4 regions of the Rhizobium sp. S163 genome follow, and region 4 is predicted to be linked to each of the others. Evidence: riboswitches for the same ligand, from Rfam matches in the RefSeq annotation. Region 4 holds a riboswitch; each other region holds the start of a gene.
The links. A riboswitch is a leader RNA that binds a small molecule or an ion and turns the genes downstream of it on or off. The one in region 4 is predicted to bind thiamine pyrophosphate.
Positions count from the first base shown of each region.

Region 1: linked by a shared signal. The riboswitch ahead of thiC (phosphomethylpyrimidine synthase ThiC) and the one ahead of QTL96_RS10500 (YkoF family thiamine/hydroxymethylpyrimidine-binding protein) in region 4 are both predicted to bind thiamine pyrophosphate.
Region 2: linked by a shared signal. The riboswitch ahead of thiM (hydroxyethylthiazole kinase) and the one ahead of QTL96_RS10500 (YkoF family thiamine/hydroxymethylpyrimidine-binding protein) in region 4 are both predicted to bind thiamine pyrophosphate.
Region 3: linked by a shared signal. The riboswitch ahead of thiB (thiamine ABC transporter substrate binding subunit) and the one ahead of QTL96_RS10500 (YkoF family thiamine/hydroxymethylpyrimidine-binding protein) in region 4 are both predicted to bind thiamine pyrophosphate.

Region 1 covers NZ_JAUDSA010000007.1:179,449-183,070, forward strand. The annotation lists gene QTL96_RS09495 (sugar ABC transporter ATP-binding protein) at 1-33, opposite strand, end outside; gene QTL96_RS09500 (Fic family protein) at 529-1,635, opposite strand; TPP riboswitch at 2,082-2,193, shown strand; gene thiC (phosphomethylpyrimidine synthase ThiC) at 2,285-3,622, shown strand, end outside.
Region 2 covers NZ_JAUDSA010000012.1:579,463-583,084, forward strand. The annotation lists gene putA (trifunctional transcriptional regulator/proline dehydrogenase/L-glutamate gamma-semialdehyde dehydrogenase) at 1-413, opposite strand, end outside; gene QTL96_RS12365 (Lrp/AsnC ligand binding domain-containing protein) at 534-1,004, shown strand; TPP riboswitch at 1,082-1,177, shown strand; gene thiM (hydroxyethylthiazole kinase) at 1,226-2,029, shown strand; gene thiE (thiamine phosphate synthase) at 2,026-2,661, shown strand; gene thiD (bifunctional hydroxymethylpyrimidine kinase/phosphomethylpyrimidine kinase) at 2,658-3,479, shown strand; gene QTL96_RS12385 (3-oxoacyl-ACP reductase) at 3,476-3,622, shown strand, end outside.
Region 3 covers NZ_JAUDSA010000038.1:290,184-293,805, reverse strand. The annotation lists gene QTL96_RS30370 (MarR family transcriptional regulator) at 1-112, opposite strand, end outside; gene QTL96_RS30365 (MDR family MFS transporter) at 229-1,752, shown strand; TPP riboswitch at 1,826-1,941, shown strand; gene thiB (thiamine ABC transporter substrate binding subunit) at 2,022-3,002, shown strand; gene thiP (thiamine/thiamine pyrophosphate ABC transporter permease ThiP) at 3,002-3,622, shown strand, end outside.
Region 4 covers NZ_JAUDSA010000012.1:114,350-117,971, forward strand. The annotation lists gene cysW (sulfate ABC transporter permease subunit CysW) at 1-423, opposite strand, end outside; gene cysT (sulfate ABC transporter permease subunit CysT) at 423-1,244, opposite strand; gene cysP (thiosulfate ABC transporter substrate-binding protein CysP) at 1,350-2,336, opposite strand; TPP riboswitch at 2,636-2,746, shown strand; gene QTL96_RS10500 (YkoF family thiamine/hydroxymethylpyrimidine-binding protein) at 2,739-3,347, shown strand; gene QTL96_RS10505 (ABC transporter permease) at 3,381-3,622, shown strand, end outside.

The DNA of each region.
Region 1 (3,622 bases), on a different contig from region 4:
TTTCAGCCCCTCGACTTCAAGAAGATATTCCACCTCAGCTCCTCCATGCACCGGCCATCCCTGGGGTGGTCGATGGGTCACCGCTCCATCTCCATTGAAGCGATTTTTACAAGTGTCAATCACTGGTCGACAAATGTCAATCATGTAAATTGTCGGTTCACGAATTGCTTGTGGCCTTCGCTCTTCGTGTGCCGATAATGATGGCTGGTGGACGAAAAACGGCCGTCGTGCAAAGGAACGCCTTAGCCGAGATGACTAGGGCGACGTGCTGTTTGCGTGAATGAGGAAAGCAGTCCAATGCGGTTGATGCAGGCTATCAGGCAGCTAAATTCTCGGCATTCTTCCGGATCATCCCAGTGAAGGGCTTGGTTTTCAATTTCGAGCGTCGCAGCGAAGACAGCCCGACATGGCCGCGATGGAGATCGGGGCACTGTGCCCCGTATAGTCGAGGTTTTTTAGGAAGTAGGTCGGCACATCGCCTTCAGTACAGCGGGAAGCCAAGCTCAGTGGAATCCCGCTTATCAGCTCTTAGCCCTGAAGGTATAGCGCATAACGCGTGTGCCGGCGCTCTCCGGTGCGTGTGAAGGCGCCGATCTCCACGAGTTGCTGGAGATCACGTGTCGCTGTTGCGCGCGAGATTCCGGTGATCGAAATGTAATTCTCGGCGCTTAGACCGCCTTTGAAACCAGCAATACCTTCCCGGAAAATGCGTGCGACAACCTTCTCCTGTCTCTCGTTGAATTTTCCTCGAAACCGATCGTAGAACTTTGTCTTGCGAATGAAGAAAGCTGTTCGATCGATCGTTGCTTGCTGGGCTTCAAGGATCGTCTGGGAAAAATAGGCCATCCAACCGTCGATATCGAGCGACCGCTGGTGACGCTCGAGTGCCAGGTAGTATGCTTTCCGGTTGATCTCGATTGTGAAAGCAAGCGAAATGAGGCTTGGCTGTCCCACGTTTTGGGCGAGAGACTTCTCGGCGAGTGCACGCCCAATCCTGCCGTTGCCATCCTCGAAGGGATGTATGCTCTCAAAATAAAGATGACCGATGGCTGCGCGCGTCAATGCCGGCAGTTGAAATGGCCCATTCGGTCGCGATTGGTTGAACCACGTGATGAATTGATCCATCTCCCGTACAACCCGCAAAGACGCAGGCGCCTCGAAGTGGATCGTCGGTTTATCCAGTCGACCCGACACGATCTGCATCGCGTCTTCGTGTCGGCGATACCCGCCGATCGTGTCCAGATGTCGATTTCCTGCCATAAGCATCGAGTGCCAGTTGAAAAGCTCCTCGTGGAACAGCGTTCGGTCCCAATTTCTATAAACATCTGCCATCATCTGTGCGATCCCCCGCTCTTGAGGACGAACGGGGCGGTCATCGGTCGTCAGTCCGAACTGCCGACGAAGCGAAGACTGAACGCTCACGCGGTCAAGATATTCGCCTTCAATTTCAGAGGTCTTGATAGCCTCTTCGCTCAGCAGCTCTATGCGCAGCTGACTGCTGTCGTCGTTACTGAGATGTCGAACGGCCCCTATCAGCTCGCCAGAAGCTTGCAAAAATCTCTGCTCCAACGCGAGCATAGCGGAAGCATCATAGTTAAAATTCGGCCAGTCGGCGTGCTGCCAGTTCCACGGCATGAGTTATAGGCACCTTTTCTATAGCTCATAAATACCGACTTCTATGAGTTATTGCAATCAGTGCTATCGCTCATCCGAGATGGAACAGCATGCGACTAGAGCAAAGATCCATGACGAAACGTGACTGGCGACAGTCGACAATCCTTGATTGCTGCAGTCAAAAAATCACAGCGATGTGCGGATTGGTTGTGACCCGCCACCAACAGGCTTGGCGATGCCGCAACCAAATGAATTCTGAGGGCTTCGGTGACGCCCTATGATTGGAGCGCCACCGGTGCCTGTGGCGACTAACGTCAAAAAACCTCACGTGCCCGGCTCTTCCTGCCTGGTACGGTGTTCGCCGCTAAAGCTGGAAGCGGTAGGGAGTCTTGTGTCGTCTGCTCTCTTCACAAACGTCCATAAAGCTTTTGCGCTTGACGAAACCGCTTGGGCCGCAATACCCTCGACCCATTCACCAGGGGTGTCCCGACAAGGGGCTGAGATTCTGCTATCGCGCGCAGTGACCCGTTGAACCTGATCCAGTTCATACTGGCGTAGGGACGGTGCAAGCGCTCGAGGCTCTGGATTTCCGCGTGGAATCCGTGCCCGCGTCTTTTCATCATTCCGGCTGAGGACTGGGTCTCCAAACGAAAACTTGGAGCCTCAAACCATGAATATCGCCGCAAAGACCATCACCCCCACAGTTACCACCGGCCCGCTTCCGGCTTCCCGAAAGATCTACATTCCGGGCAGCATCCACCCCGGTATCCGCGTTCCCATGCGCGAGATCAGCTTGCACCTCACCTCCGGAGAGCCGCCGGTCACGGTCTACGATTCCTCCGGGATCTACACTGTTGAAGGCGCCGACATCAGCATCGAACGCGGCCTGCCTGCGCTGCGCCGCGACTGGGTTGTCGCCCGCGGCGACGTGGCGGCCTATGACGGAAGACTGGTGCGCCCCGAAGACAACGGCTTTGCCAGCGGCGAGCGCCTGACACCCGAATTCCCGGGCAAGCGCCAGCCGCTGCGCGCCACTGAGGGGAAGGCGGTGACCCAGCTCGCCTATGCCCGCGCCGGCATCATCACGCCCGAAATGGAATTCATCGCCATCCGCGAAAACCTCGGCCGCAAGATCAAAGCTGAGGCCATGATCCGTGACGGCGAGAGCTTCGGAGCCCATGTTCCCGATCACGTCACCCCCGAGTTCGTCCGCCAGGAAGTGGCAGCAGGGCGCGCCATCATTCCCGCCAACATCAACCACCCGGAAGCCGAGCCGATGATCATCGGCCGTAATTTCCTGGTGAAGATCAACGCCAATATCGGTAACTCCGCCGTCACCTCCTCGATGGCCGAAGAGGTCGAGAAGATGGTCTGGGCCGCGCGCTGGGGCGCCGATACGGTCATGGATCTGTCCACCGGCCGCAACATCCACAACATCCGAGAATGGATCATCCGCAACTCGCCGCTGCCGATCGGTACCGTGCCGCTCTACCAGGCGCTGGAAAAAGTGGAGGGCATTGCCGAGAACCTGACCTGGGAGGTCTATCGCGACACGCTGATCGAGCAGGCCGAACAGGGCGTCGATTACTTCACCATCCATGCCGGCGTACGACTTCACTACATCCCTTTGACCGTCAACCGTGTCACCGGCATCGTTTCGCGCGGCGGCTCGATCATGGCCAAGTGGTGTCTTCATCACCATCGCGAGAGCTTCCTTTATGAGCACTTTGAGGAGATCTGCGACATCTGCCGCGCCTATGACGTATCCTTTTCGCTTGGTGACGGCCTGCGCCCCGGCTCGATCGCCGATGCCAACGACGCCGCGCAATTCGCCGAGCTGGAAACGCTGGGCGAATTGACGAAGATCGCCTGGGCGAAGGATTGCCAGGTCATGATCGAGGGCCCAGGCCACGTGCCGATGCACAAGATCAAGGAAAACATGGACAAGCAGCTGGCCGTCTGCGGGGAGGCGCCGTTTTATACGCTCGGGCCGCTGACGACAGATATC
Region 2 (3,622 bases), 470 kb from region 4:
GCCTTCCAGTCGCCCTCGGAAATCTTGTCGCGGATAAGCGCGTCGCGCGTGGCCGTGTCGGGGATACGCAGCAGCGCCTCGGCCAGGCACATCAGCGCGATGCCCTCCTGGCTGGAGAGCAAATATTCATGCACCAATCCCTCGACGCCAGTTCCCTTGTGCTTGGCGCGCAGGGCCTCGATCAGCTTGCGGGCGGTGTCGGCAGCGGCTTTCCTGACGTGATCGGGGAGGGCGGCTGCTTCAACCAGGCGTGGCACGCAGATCGTCTCCGGCGTGCGGTAGGCAGCCGTGATGGCGCGGCGTAGATCGCTCTGTTCTCGGATCGGAGGGGCAAATCCATCAAAGGGATTTGCAGAGCCGTTGCCCTGCTCTACTGTGACTTCGACTGCTGCCGCGTCGGTGGTGATTGCCATGCTGGGCTCCTGATCCGCTGATGTCGCGAAGCTAGCAGATTTCGAGAAGTCAATTTCACTTGATTTGGAACGTTCTAGTCTTTAGTTCGCTATTCAATATTCATATTGGAGGAAATTATTGTGGCGAGCGCGGGAAATGTCAGGGAAATCGACCAATTCGATCAGCGCATCCTCGACGCGCTCGTCGCCGATGGCAGGATGTCTGTGACCGACCTCGCCAAACGCGTGGGTCTGTCCAACACGCCCTGCCAGGTCAGGCTCAAGCGGCTGATCGAGGATGGCTACATTCTCGGCTTCCGCGCCATCATCGACGTCAACAAGCTCGGCCGCAACCATGTGGCGTTTACCGAGGTGAAACTCTCCGACACCAGGGAGAACGCGCTGAACGCATTCAACGTCGCGGTTCGCAAGCTGCAGGAGGTGGAGGAGTGCCACATGATCGCGGGCGCATTCGACTACCTCCTGAAAATACGCACGTCCGATATCGCCAATTATCGCCTCGTTCTAGGCGAGAAGATCTCCAGCCTTCCCTTCGTCGCCAACACATCGACCTTTGTTGCGATGGAAGCGATCAAGGAGAACGGCGCCTGATCGGCGGCTGATTGCCAGCTCCGGGCTCCTGTCATTTTGCGCGTGACAGCGGTCGGCTTCTCTGACAAAACAGACCCATTGAGAGACAGGGGCGTTTGCCGACGGCAGACTGAGAAGTACCCTTTGAACCTGAACCAGATAATGCTGGCGGAGGGAGTCGCTCGGACCCTTCGGCAGTGCTATCAGGGTCCCCGCGTCTTGCCCCGCCCGAAAGGGGCATGATGAAAGACGACAGATCTCCCGGTTCGATGCTCGATGCCATGCGCGCGCAAAGGCCGCTCGTTCAGTGCATCACCAATTTCGTTGCGATGAACATCGCCGCCAACGTGCTGCTCGCAGCCGGCGGTTCGCCTGCCATGGTGCATGCAGAGGAAGAGGCCGGCGAGTTCGCGGCGATCTCCGGCGCGCTGACTGTTAACATCGGCACGCTCTCGTCGAGTTGGTTGAACGGCATGCGTGCCGCTGCCAGATCGGCGGGCGAAAACGCCAAGCCATGGGTCCTCGACCCTGTCGCCCATTATGCGACCGCCTTTCGCAGACAGGCCGTCGCGGAGCTGCTGGCGCTTCGCCCGACCATCATTCGCGGCAACGCGTCCGAGATCATCGCGCTCGCCGGTGGCGAAAGCCGGGGGCAGGGCGTCGATAGCCGCGACCCCGTGGAGCAGGCGGAAGCTGCCGCCAGCCATATCGCAGACAAGCATCAGGCCGTGGTGGCGGTGACCGGCGAGGTCGATTTCGTCACCGACGGCGCGCGCGCCTGCCGCATCGAGGGCGGCTCTTCGCTGATGCCGCAGGTGACGGCGCTCGGTTGTTCGCTGACATGCCTCGTCGGTGCCTTCGCCGCCGCAAGGCCCGGTGCTCCGTTCGAAGCGACGATATCGGCACTCGCCATGTTCGCCGTCGCCGGCGAAGAGGCGGCGCGGGTCACTGACGGACCGGGGTCATTTTCGTGGCGGTTCCTCGATGCCCTAGCGGCGATAGACGGCGCCGCGATCGACAACAATGCGCGGGTGCGGATGCTATGAGCGGGATCGATCTCTCGCTCTATCTCGTCCTCGATCCCGAGCTCTGCGCCGGCATCGGCATGGTCGAAACCGCAAGGCGCGCCGCCGCCGGTGGCGCCACTGTCGTGCAGCTCCGCGATAAGCACGCCTCCACGGCGCGCATGATAGACACCGGCCTTGCCCTGAAGGAAGCGCTCGCCGGGACGGGCGCGCTGCTTGTCGTCAACGATGATGTCGAGGCGGCCGTCGCGATCGGCGCCGATGGTCTGCATGTCGGCCAGGACGATATGGTCGTGCGTGCCGCGCGCGAGCGGGTCGGGCGCGACATGATCCTTGGCCTGTCGGTGGAGACAGAGGCGTTGGCGAGGGCTGTCGATCCGGCATTGGTCGACTATGCCGGCATCGGCCCGGTCTTCGCGACGCCGACCAAGCCGGATCACAAACAGCCGATCGGCTTCGACGGCCTTGCACGTCTCGTCGCTGTCTGCCCGGTTCCATCCGTTGCGATCGGCGGGCTGAAGCTGGCGCATGTCGGCGGTGTTTTTGCTGCCGGTTCCGACGGGATCGCCGTCGTCTCGGCGATCTGCGGCACATCAGATCCTCGCGCCGCCGCCCGCGAGCTTTCAGAGGCTATTCAAGGGAGATCACGATGATCCGCAACGTTCTCTCCATCGCCGGATCCGATCCATCGGGCGGCGCGGGCATCCAGGCGGACCTCAAGGCCTTTGCCGCGCGCGGCGTCTATGGCATGGCGGCGCTCACCGCGTTGACAGCGCAGAATACGCAAGGCGTATCCGGCGTTCACCTCGTGCCAGCAGGTTTCGTCGCCGATCAGATCAAGGCCGTGTTTGCCGATGTCCGGGTCGATGCCGTGAAGATCGGCATGATCGCCAATGCTGAAATCGCCGATGCCGTCGCCGGCGTTCTCAAGCTTCATCCCGGCATCCCGATCGTGCTCGATCCCGTCATGGTGGCCAAGGGTGGGGCGAAGCTTCTCGACCCCGCTGCGGTCGATGTGCTTCTGCGCCGGCTGCTGCCGCTTGCGACTCTGCTAACGCCCAATCTGCCTGAGGCAGCCGCGTTGCTCCACACCGATGTGGCCGAGAGCCGCCGGGAGATGGGCGAGCAGGCCGAAGCGCTGCGCGCTTTGGGACCCGCTGCCGTGCTTGTCAAAGGCGGCCATCTCGAGGGCGACCAGAGCCCCGACGTGCTGGCAACGGAAGACGGCCTCGCCTGGTTCGAGGCCGCCAGGATTCCGACCGCAAACACCCACGGCACCGGCTGCACGCTTTCGAGCGCGCTGGCGGCCGAGCTCGCCAAAGGCGCGACGCTGCCAGATGCGGTGGCCGCCGCAAAGAGCTATCTCGCCGGCGCGGTGGCTGCGGCCGGCACGCTCGACGTCGGCTCGGGACATGGCCCGGTCCAGCACTTTCACGAACTTTGGACGACAGAGGAAGGAGACGCGAAATGACATTGCCGATCAGTGAGCAGACGGTGATCGTAACGGGCGCCGCGCGCGGGCTCGGCGCGGCGATCACCAGGGCTTTTGCCCGCGAGGGCGCGAAGGTGGCGATCAACTATCGCAACAGCCGCGAGCAAGCCGAGGCGCTGGCG
Region 3 (3,622 bases), on a different contig from region 4:
CGATGAGGCGCCGCCCCGTTATCATCCGCATACGGGTCATGCTTTGCCCGATATGCACGATGTCCTCAATCGCGGCGTCCGGCTCGCGGGTTTCTTCTGCGGTGTCATTCATGTGTGGGACGATAGCAGGAACTGTCGCGCAAGAAAACATGCCGATGTCATTTATGTGACATTGACATTTATATGCTGATAGCACATAAATGCGACGAAACCCTGAAAGATCACCCGATGAACATGCAAGTTGCCGTGCAGCCCCTGGTCACGGATCCCCGTCGCCGGCTCATTCTCTTTCTTTTCCTGATGGCCGCGCTTTTCATGGCCACGCTCGACAACCAGATCGTCGCCACCGCGCTTCCCACCATCGTCGGCGAGTTCGGGCAGATCGAGCGGTTCGGCTGGATCGGCTCGGCCTATCTCCTTGCCGTCAGCGCCGTCATGCCGCTCTACGGCAAGCTGGGAGATCTCTTCGGGCGCAAATACGTGATGATGGCGGCGATCATCATCTTCACCGTGGGCTCGACGCTGTGCGGCTTGGCCGTGTCGATGGATACGCTCATCGCGGCGCGCGTGCTGCAGGGGCTCGGCGGCGGCGGCATCATGGTGTCGATCTTCGCCGTCAATGCGGATCTCTTCGAGCCGCGCGAGCGGGCGAAATACCAGAGCTATTCCAGCCTTGTGCTGATGGCATCCGGCGCCATTGGTCCTGTCCTCGGCGGCGCGATGAGCGATCTGTTCGGCTGGCGCTCGATCTTTCTCGTCAATGTGCCGATCGGCGCGATCGTGATCGCCGGGCTGGCCTTCATGCTGCCCTATCGCAAGCCGAACCGCCGCCCGAAGATCGATTACGCCGGCGCGCTGCTCTTGGCGATGACCACAAGCTGCATCGTGCTTGCCGCCGATGGCAGCCAGCTTTTCGGCTCGCTGGTCGCGCCGGGCAATCTTGCGATCATCGCGCTCGGCATCGTCTGCGCCATTGCCTGGGTGCTGGTGGAGCGGCGCGCCGCTGAGCCGATCGTTCCGTTGTCGCTGTTTCGTAACCCGACATTCGGCCTGCTCTTGGTCATGTCGGTCATGAGCGGCGCGATCGGTATCGGCATGGTCAACTACTTCGCACTGTTCCTGCAGACGACCACAGGCCTGTCGCCATCGGCGGCCGGTGCGCTCTTCATTCTGCTCACCGGCGGCATCGTATGCGGCTCGCTGTCGGCCGGGCGGTTCATTTCGGCGACGGGACGCTACAAGCCGTTCGCCGTCGCCAGCCTCTCCTTCGGCACTGTCGCCTTCGCGCTGCTGTCGCAGGTGCATGCCGGAACACCCGTGCTGATCATCGGCGCGATCATGGCGGTGCACGGCATCGGTATCGGCCTCGCGCAGCAGGTGCCGATCATCGGCGTGCAGAACGCGGCGCCTGCCCGCGATGTCGGGGCGGCGACCGGATCGGTAACGCTGTCGCGCATGGGCGGAGCCTCGATCGCCATCTCCATCTACGGCGCGATCATCGGCTCGCAGCTCGGTCGGACGGGAGCGTCCATCCCCGGCGTTGAGAATATCGAGCAGCTGACGCCGAAGATGATGGCGGCCTTGCCGGAAGCCGCGCGCCAGGCGGTGGCAGATGCCTATGCCAGCGCCTTCGTGCCATTGTTCCTGACCTCGTGTCTCATTGCCTTCATCGGCCTGCTCGCGGCACTGATGCTGAAGCCGGTGCAATTGCCGCGCACCGGTGCGGCGCCCGCAAAAGCGGCCGCCGAATAGCCGACGAATCTGCCTGACGAACCCTGGCCGACGTCCGCTCTTGCCAGACGCCGGCTACGGATATACACCTTGCGACGCTCTAACGGGGTGCCTCGTATCTTCAGGATGCTTGGCTGAGAGGCTTGCAAAAGCCAACCCGCGGAACCTGATCCGGCTAACACCGGCGGAGGGATTAGACGCGTGACACCAGGCACCGCCCTTTTCCCCTTCAATGAACCTAGAGGAGAGGTGTCATGACCCATTTCAAGACCTATGCGCTCGGCGCTGCCATGCTGTTGGCGGGCTTTTCGGCAACGGCAGTACACGCCGCCGACAAGACGCTCACCATCTACACCTATGAGAGCTTCACTTCCGAATGGGGTCCCGGTCCCAAGGTAAAGGCCGCGTTCGAGAAGACCTGCGGCTGCACGGTCAACTTCGTCAGCGTCGCGGATGGCGTGGCACTGCTGTCGCGTCTGAAGCTCGAAGGTGCCGGCACCAAGGCCGATGTCGTGCTCGGCCTCGACACGAACCTCATCACGGAAGCCAAGGCCACCGGCTTGTTCGATGCAAGCGGCGTCGATACCAGCGCGCTAAAGGTCCCCGGCGGCTTCAAGGATGATGTCTTCGTGCCCTATGACTACGGCCATTTCGCCGTGATCTACGACACGCAGACAATCAAGACGCCGCCGGCGAGCTTGAAGGAACTGGTAGACGGCGATCCCGCGCAGAAGATCGTTATCGAGGATCCCCGCACCTCTACGCCGGGCCTCGGCCTGCTGCTCTGGGTCAAGTCGGTCTATGGCGACCAGGCGCCGGAAGCCTGGGCCAAGCTCAAGAAACGCGTGCTGACGGTGACGCCGGGCTGGTCGGAGGCCTATGGCCTGTTCACCAAGGGCGAGGCGCCGATGGTGCTCTCCTATACGACGTCGCCCGCCTATCACATGGTTTCGGAAAACACCGATCGTTACCAGGCAGCGGCATTCTCCGAAGGGCATTACATCCAGATCGAGGTTGCCGGCCTCCTGAAGAATGCGCCGGACAAGGCGCTGGCGCAGGACTTCCTGAAGTTCATGGTGACATCAGGCTTCCAGGACACGATCCCGACCAACAACTGGATGATGCCGGTGTCGAAGACCTCGGAACCGCTGCCGGATGCTTTCGGCAAGCTTGTCAATCCGTCGAAGACCTTCCTAATGAGCTCGGATGAGGTTGCCAAGAACCGCAAGGCCTGGATCGACGAGTGGCTGGCCGCCATGAGCATGAATTGATGCTTCTTGCGCCGTCCGAAAGACGATACGCGCTGGCTGGCGGGGCGCTTAGCCTCGCCGCGATCATCGTCTTCGTGACGGTCGCGACGCTGTCCCTGCTGATCTCCACCGATGGCATGCCCGTCGGCGCGATCGTTTCCGATCCATACATCCTGCGCGTTCTGCGCTTCACGCTTCTGCAGGCGGCGCTTTCGACGCTGCTGTCTGTCGTGCTGGCCATTCCGGTCGCACGGGCGCTGGCGCGGCAGCCGCGATTTGTCGGTCGCATCTGGATCATCCGGCTCATGGCGGTGCCGATGGGGCTGCCGGTGCTGATCGGCGCGCTCGGCCTGATCGGTATCTGGGGCCGGCAGGGCGTCGTCAACACGATGCTGTCATGGGCGGGGATCGATCAACCCGTCAGCATCTATGGGCTGTCGGGCATTCTGCTCGCGCATGTGTTCTTCAACCTGCCGCTCGCCTGCCGGCTGATGCTGGCGGCGCTGGAGCGGGTGCCGGGCGAATACTGGCTGGTGGCGAGCGGCCTCGGCATGCGGCCGGTTTCCGTCTTCCGCTTCATCGAGTGGCCGGTGCTGCGCTCCGTCATACCGGGCGTGGCGGGGCTGATCTTCATGCTCTGC
Region 4 (3,622 bases):
GATGTCATAGGCCTCAAGCGTCGGCCCGAAGATGCCCTGCAGCCCGTAGACGAAGAGATAGGCAACGCCGGCGACGATGGGCGATACGGAGAACGGCACCTCGATCAGCACGAGCAGGAAGCGCTTGCCCCAGAAATCGAATTTGGTGATCGACCATGCGGCCGCGACGCCGAACGCCGTGTTGATGGGCACCGCGATCAGCGCGGTCAGCACCGTCAGCATGATCGCATGCAGCGTATCGGGATGACTGATTGTGGCGCTGTAGACCTGCCAGCCCTTGGCGAAGGCTTCGACGCCGATGATGACGAGCGGCGCCAGGATGAGGAACGCGCCGATGATCAGCACAAGGCTGATCAAGGTGCGCCTGACGATCGGCTGATCGCCGACGCGCGGCGGTTTGCGGCGGGTGGGAATGCTCATGATCAGTTCCTCACCGTATATCGCAGCGCCCGCGCCTGCATCCAGTTGGTCAGCGCCAGCATGACGAAGGCCGTCAGCAACAGGACGGAGGCGATCGCCGCGGCCGCCTGATAGTCGTACTCCTCGAGCCGGATGAAGACGAGAAGTGCGGTGATCTCCGTGGACATCGGCTGGTTGCCGGCGATGAAGATGATGGCGCCAAATTCGCCGAGCGAGCGGGCGAAGGACAAGGACACGCCGGCGAGCAGCGCCGGCGTCAACAGCGGCAGCATGACCTTGCGGAAGATCGTCCAGTCCGAACCACCCAGCGACTGCGCAGCCTCTTCGTAAGCGGGGTCGAGATCTTCCAGAACCGGCTGCACGGTACGGACGATGAAAGGAAGGCTGGTAAAGCACATGGCGACCATGATGCCGATCGGCGTATAGGCAACCTTGATGCCGATGCCTTCAAGCACGGATCCGAACCAGCCGTTCGCCGCAAACAGCGTTGTCAACGCGATACCGGCCACTGCGGTCGGCAGTGCGAATGGCAGATCGACCATCGCATCGACAAGCCGCCAGCCGGGAAAGCGATAGCGCGTCAGCACCCAGGCAAGCGCGAAGCCGAAAAACAAGTTGAAGATCGTGGCGCCGAGCGCGGAAAACACCGTCACCCGGTAGCTGGCCAGCGCGCGCGAGGATGACACGATGCGCCAGTAGTCCTCTGGCCCAAGGCTTGCGGCCTTGAACACCAGGGCAGCCAGAGGCAAGACGACGATAAGGCCGACATAGAGAAGGGTCACACCCAGCGACAGGCGTAATCCGGGCAGGACATTGCGTCTCAAGCGGTCATTCCCTGTTTCATAAGTCCTGCTCTATAAGCACGATGACGAAAGTGGCCCGGCAGGCAAAGGCCAGCCGGGCCAAGCGATGTGATATCCAGTTAGTGCTTACCGGCTGCCATAAAGCTTGTCGAGAATTCCGCCGGAGGCGAAGTGTTCCTTCTGGATCTTTTCCCAGCCGCCGAACGTATCGTCGACATTTACGAGACGGATCGCTGGAAACTGATCTTTGAACTCGCCGATCACCTTCTCATCGCGAACGCGATGGCCGAACTGCGCGGCAATCCGCTGGCCTTCCTCGGTGTAGAGGAAGTCGAGATAGGACTTCGCAAGCGTCTCGGTGCCATGCTTGGCGGCGACCTTGTCGACCACAGCGACAGGAAACTCGGCAAGCAGGCTGACGGACGGGATCACGCCCTGAACCTTGTCGGAACCGTACTGCTTCTCGATGCCGCGCGTCTCCGCTTCGAAGGTGATCAAGACATCGCCGGTCTCGCGCTCGACGAAGGTCGTCGTGGACGCGCGGCCGCCGGTGTCGAAGACCGGCACGTTGTCGAAGATCTTGGTGATGTAGGCTTCGATCTTACCTTCGTCGCCCTTGTAGGCTTCCTTGGCCCAGGCATAGGCGGCGAGATAGGTGTAGCGCGCATTGCCCGATGTCTTGGGGTTCGGGAAGACCGCATGCACGTCGTCACGCGCTAGATCGTCCCAGTCCTTGATGTTCTTCGGGTTGCCGGCGCGCACCAGAAAGGATGGAAAGGAGTAGAATGGCGAAGCGTTGTTCGGGAAAGCCTTGGTCCAATCCTTGGAGACGAAACCGTTCTTTGCCAGGAAATCGATGTCCGTCGACTGGTTGAAGGTGACGACGTCGGCTTCCAGCCCTTCAATGATCGAGCGCGCCTGCTTGGAAGTGCCGGCATGCGATTGATCGATGGTCACACCGGGATGCTGCTTGATGAAGGCTTCGTTCTCGGAGGCGAAAAGCTCGCGCGAGACGTCATAGGATGCGTTCAGAAGCTTCGTAGGCTCTTCGGCACGGACCTGAACGGAAAAGAGGGCGGCAAGCGCTGTGCCGAGAATGAGAAGGCGTTTCATCTATCGCTCCGGTGTTTTGCTGTGCGGTGAAACTAATCGCAAGGCGACCTGATCGCGAGGAACCACCGCCCCCGGTTGCGGACCGGCTTAGAAATTCTGTCCTTTTTTCGCCATATTTCGCGTCGGTTTTACTTCATCGACGTTCCGCCCTTCTCGCGACGTTTTCCTAAGCCTCTGCCAATAAAACGCTTTTCGAGTATCGGGCACTTGAGCCTGCCGCATGACGATCGGCGGGGGGGGGCATGGCTCAACGGCCCAATACATAGCCCTTGCGCTCGGTCAGGCTTTGGCGTATCACCCCGGCATCACAGGGGTGCTCCGTAATGCCGGGGCTGAGATACGGTCGCATGATCGTGGACCCTCAAGCTGATCTGGATAATGCCAGCGGAGCGAGGTAGAGCGATGTTTTCCGGCGCGCAGATTTCACTATATCCCATGACCGACGATTTCGTCGGTGTCATCACCCATGCGCTTTCTGCGCTCGATCCCCATCGTGACAGACTGCGGATCGAGACGGACGACATTTCGACGCTGATCATCGGCACGCCCGACGTCGTCTTCGCCGCCATGCGCGATCTGTTTGCGGCAGCCGCCAGCAGCGGCAAGCATTGCGTCCTGCACGCGACCATTTCGCGCGGCTGCCCCGGCGAGCCTGACGATCCGATCTGCCAGACGCCCGAACTGACCGGCCCCATGGCGCCGCTTGATGAGCGCAAGGCCCGCGCACACCAGGCGGTCAAGGACGCGCCTGTTATCGGCCAGGAAACGGCCGCGCAGTTTTCGCTCTATACGCTCGGGATCGACGGCCACATGGACGAGATTTACGGCTGCATCGACTTCCTGAAGAATTCCGGTGTCTTCGAGAAATCGAAGAACTTCTGCACGAAGCTGCGCGGCGACACCGGTGCGGTTTTCGCGACCGTGCATGAGGCGCTGGTGCGGTTTGGCCCGCCGGCGGGCCATGTGACGATCGACCTTACCGTCGCGGCAAACAGCCCGTCCAAGCGCTAAGCGCCGACCCAGGCTCGCCCAAACGGTTGCTCCATGTCGATATCACGCCCGCCTTCACGGCAGGTCTTTCACGGCCTGCAACACAACATCCGCTCCGCTCTGAGCCGGGCCCTGCCGGCAATCGCGGCCGTCTGCCTTTTGGTGGCAGCTTGGGAGGCCTATGTCCGCCTGTCAGGCATCTCGCCCACGACCTTGCCCGCGCCGTCCCGCGTGCTTGCGCAGACCTTCCAGTCCCGGCAGGCCCTGTTCGACAATACGCTCCCGACATTGAGGGC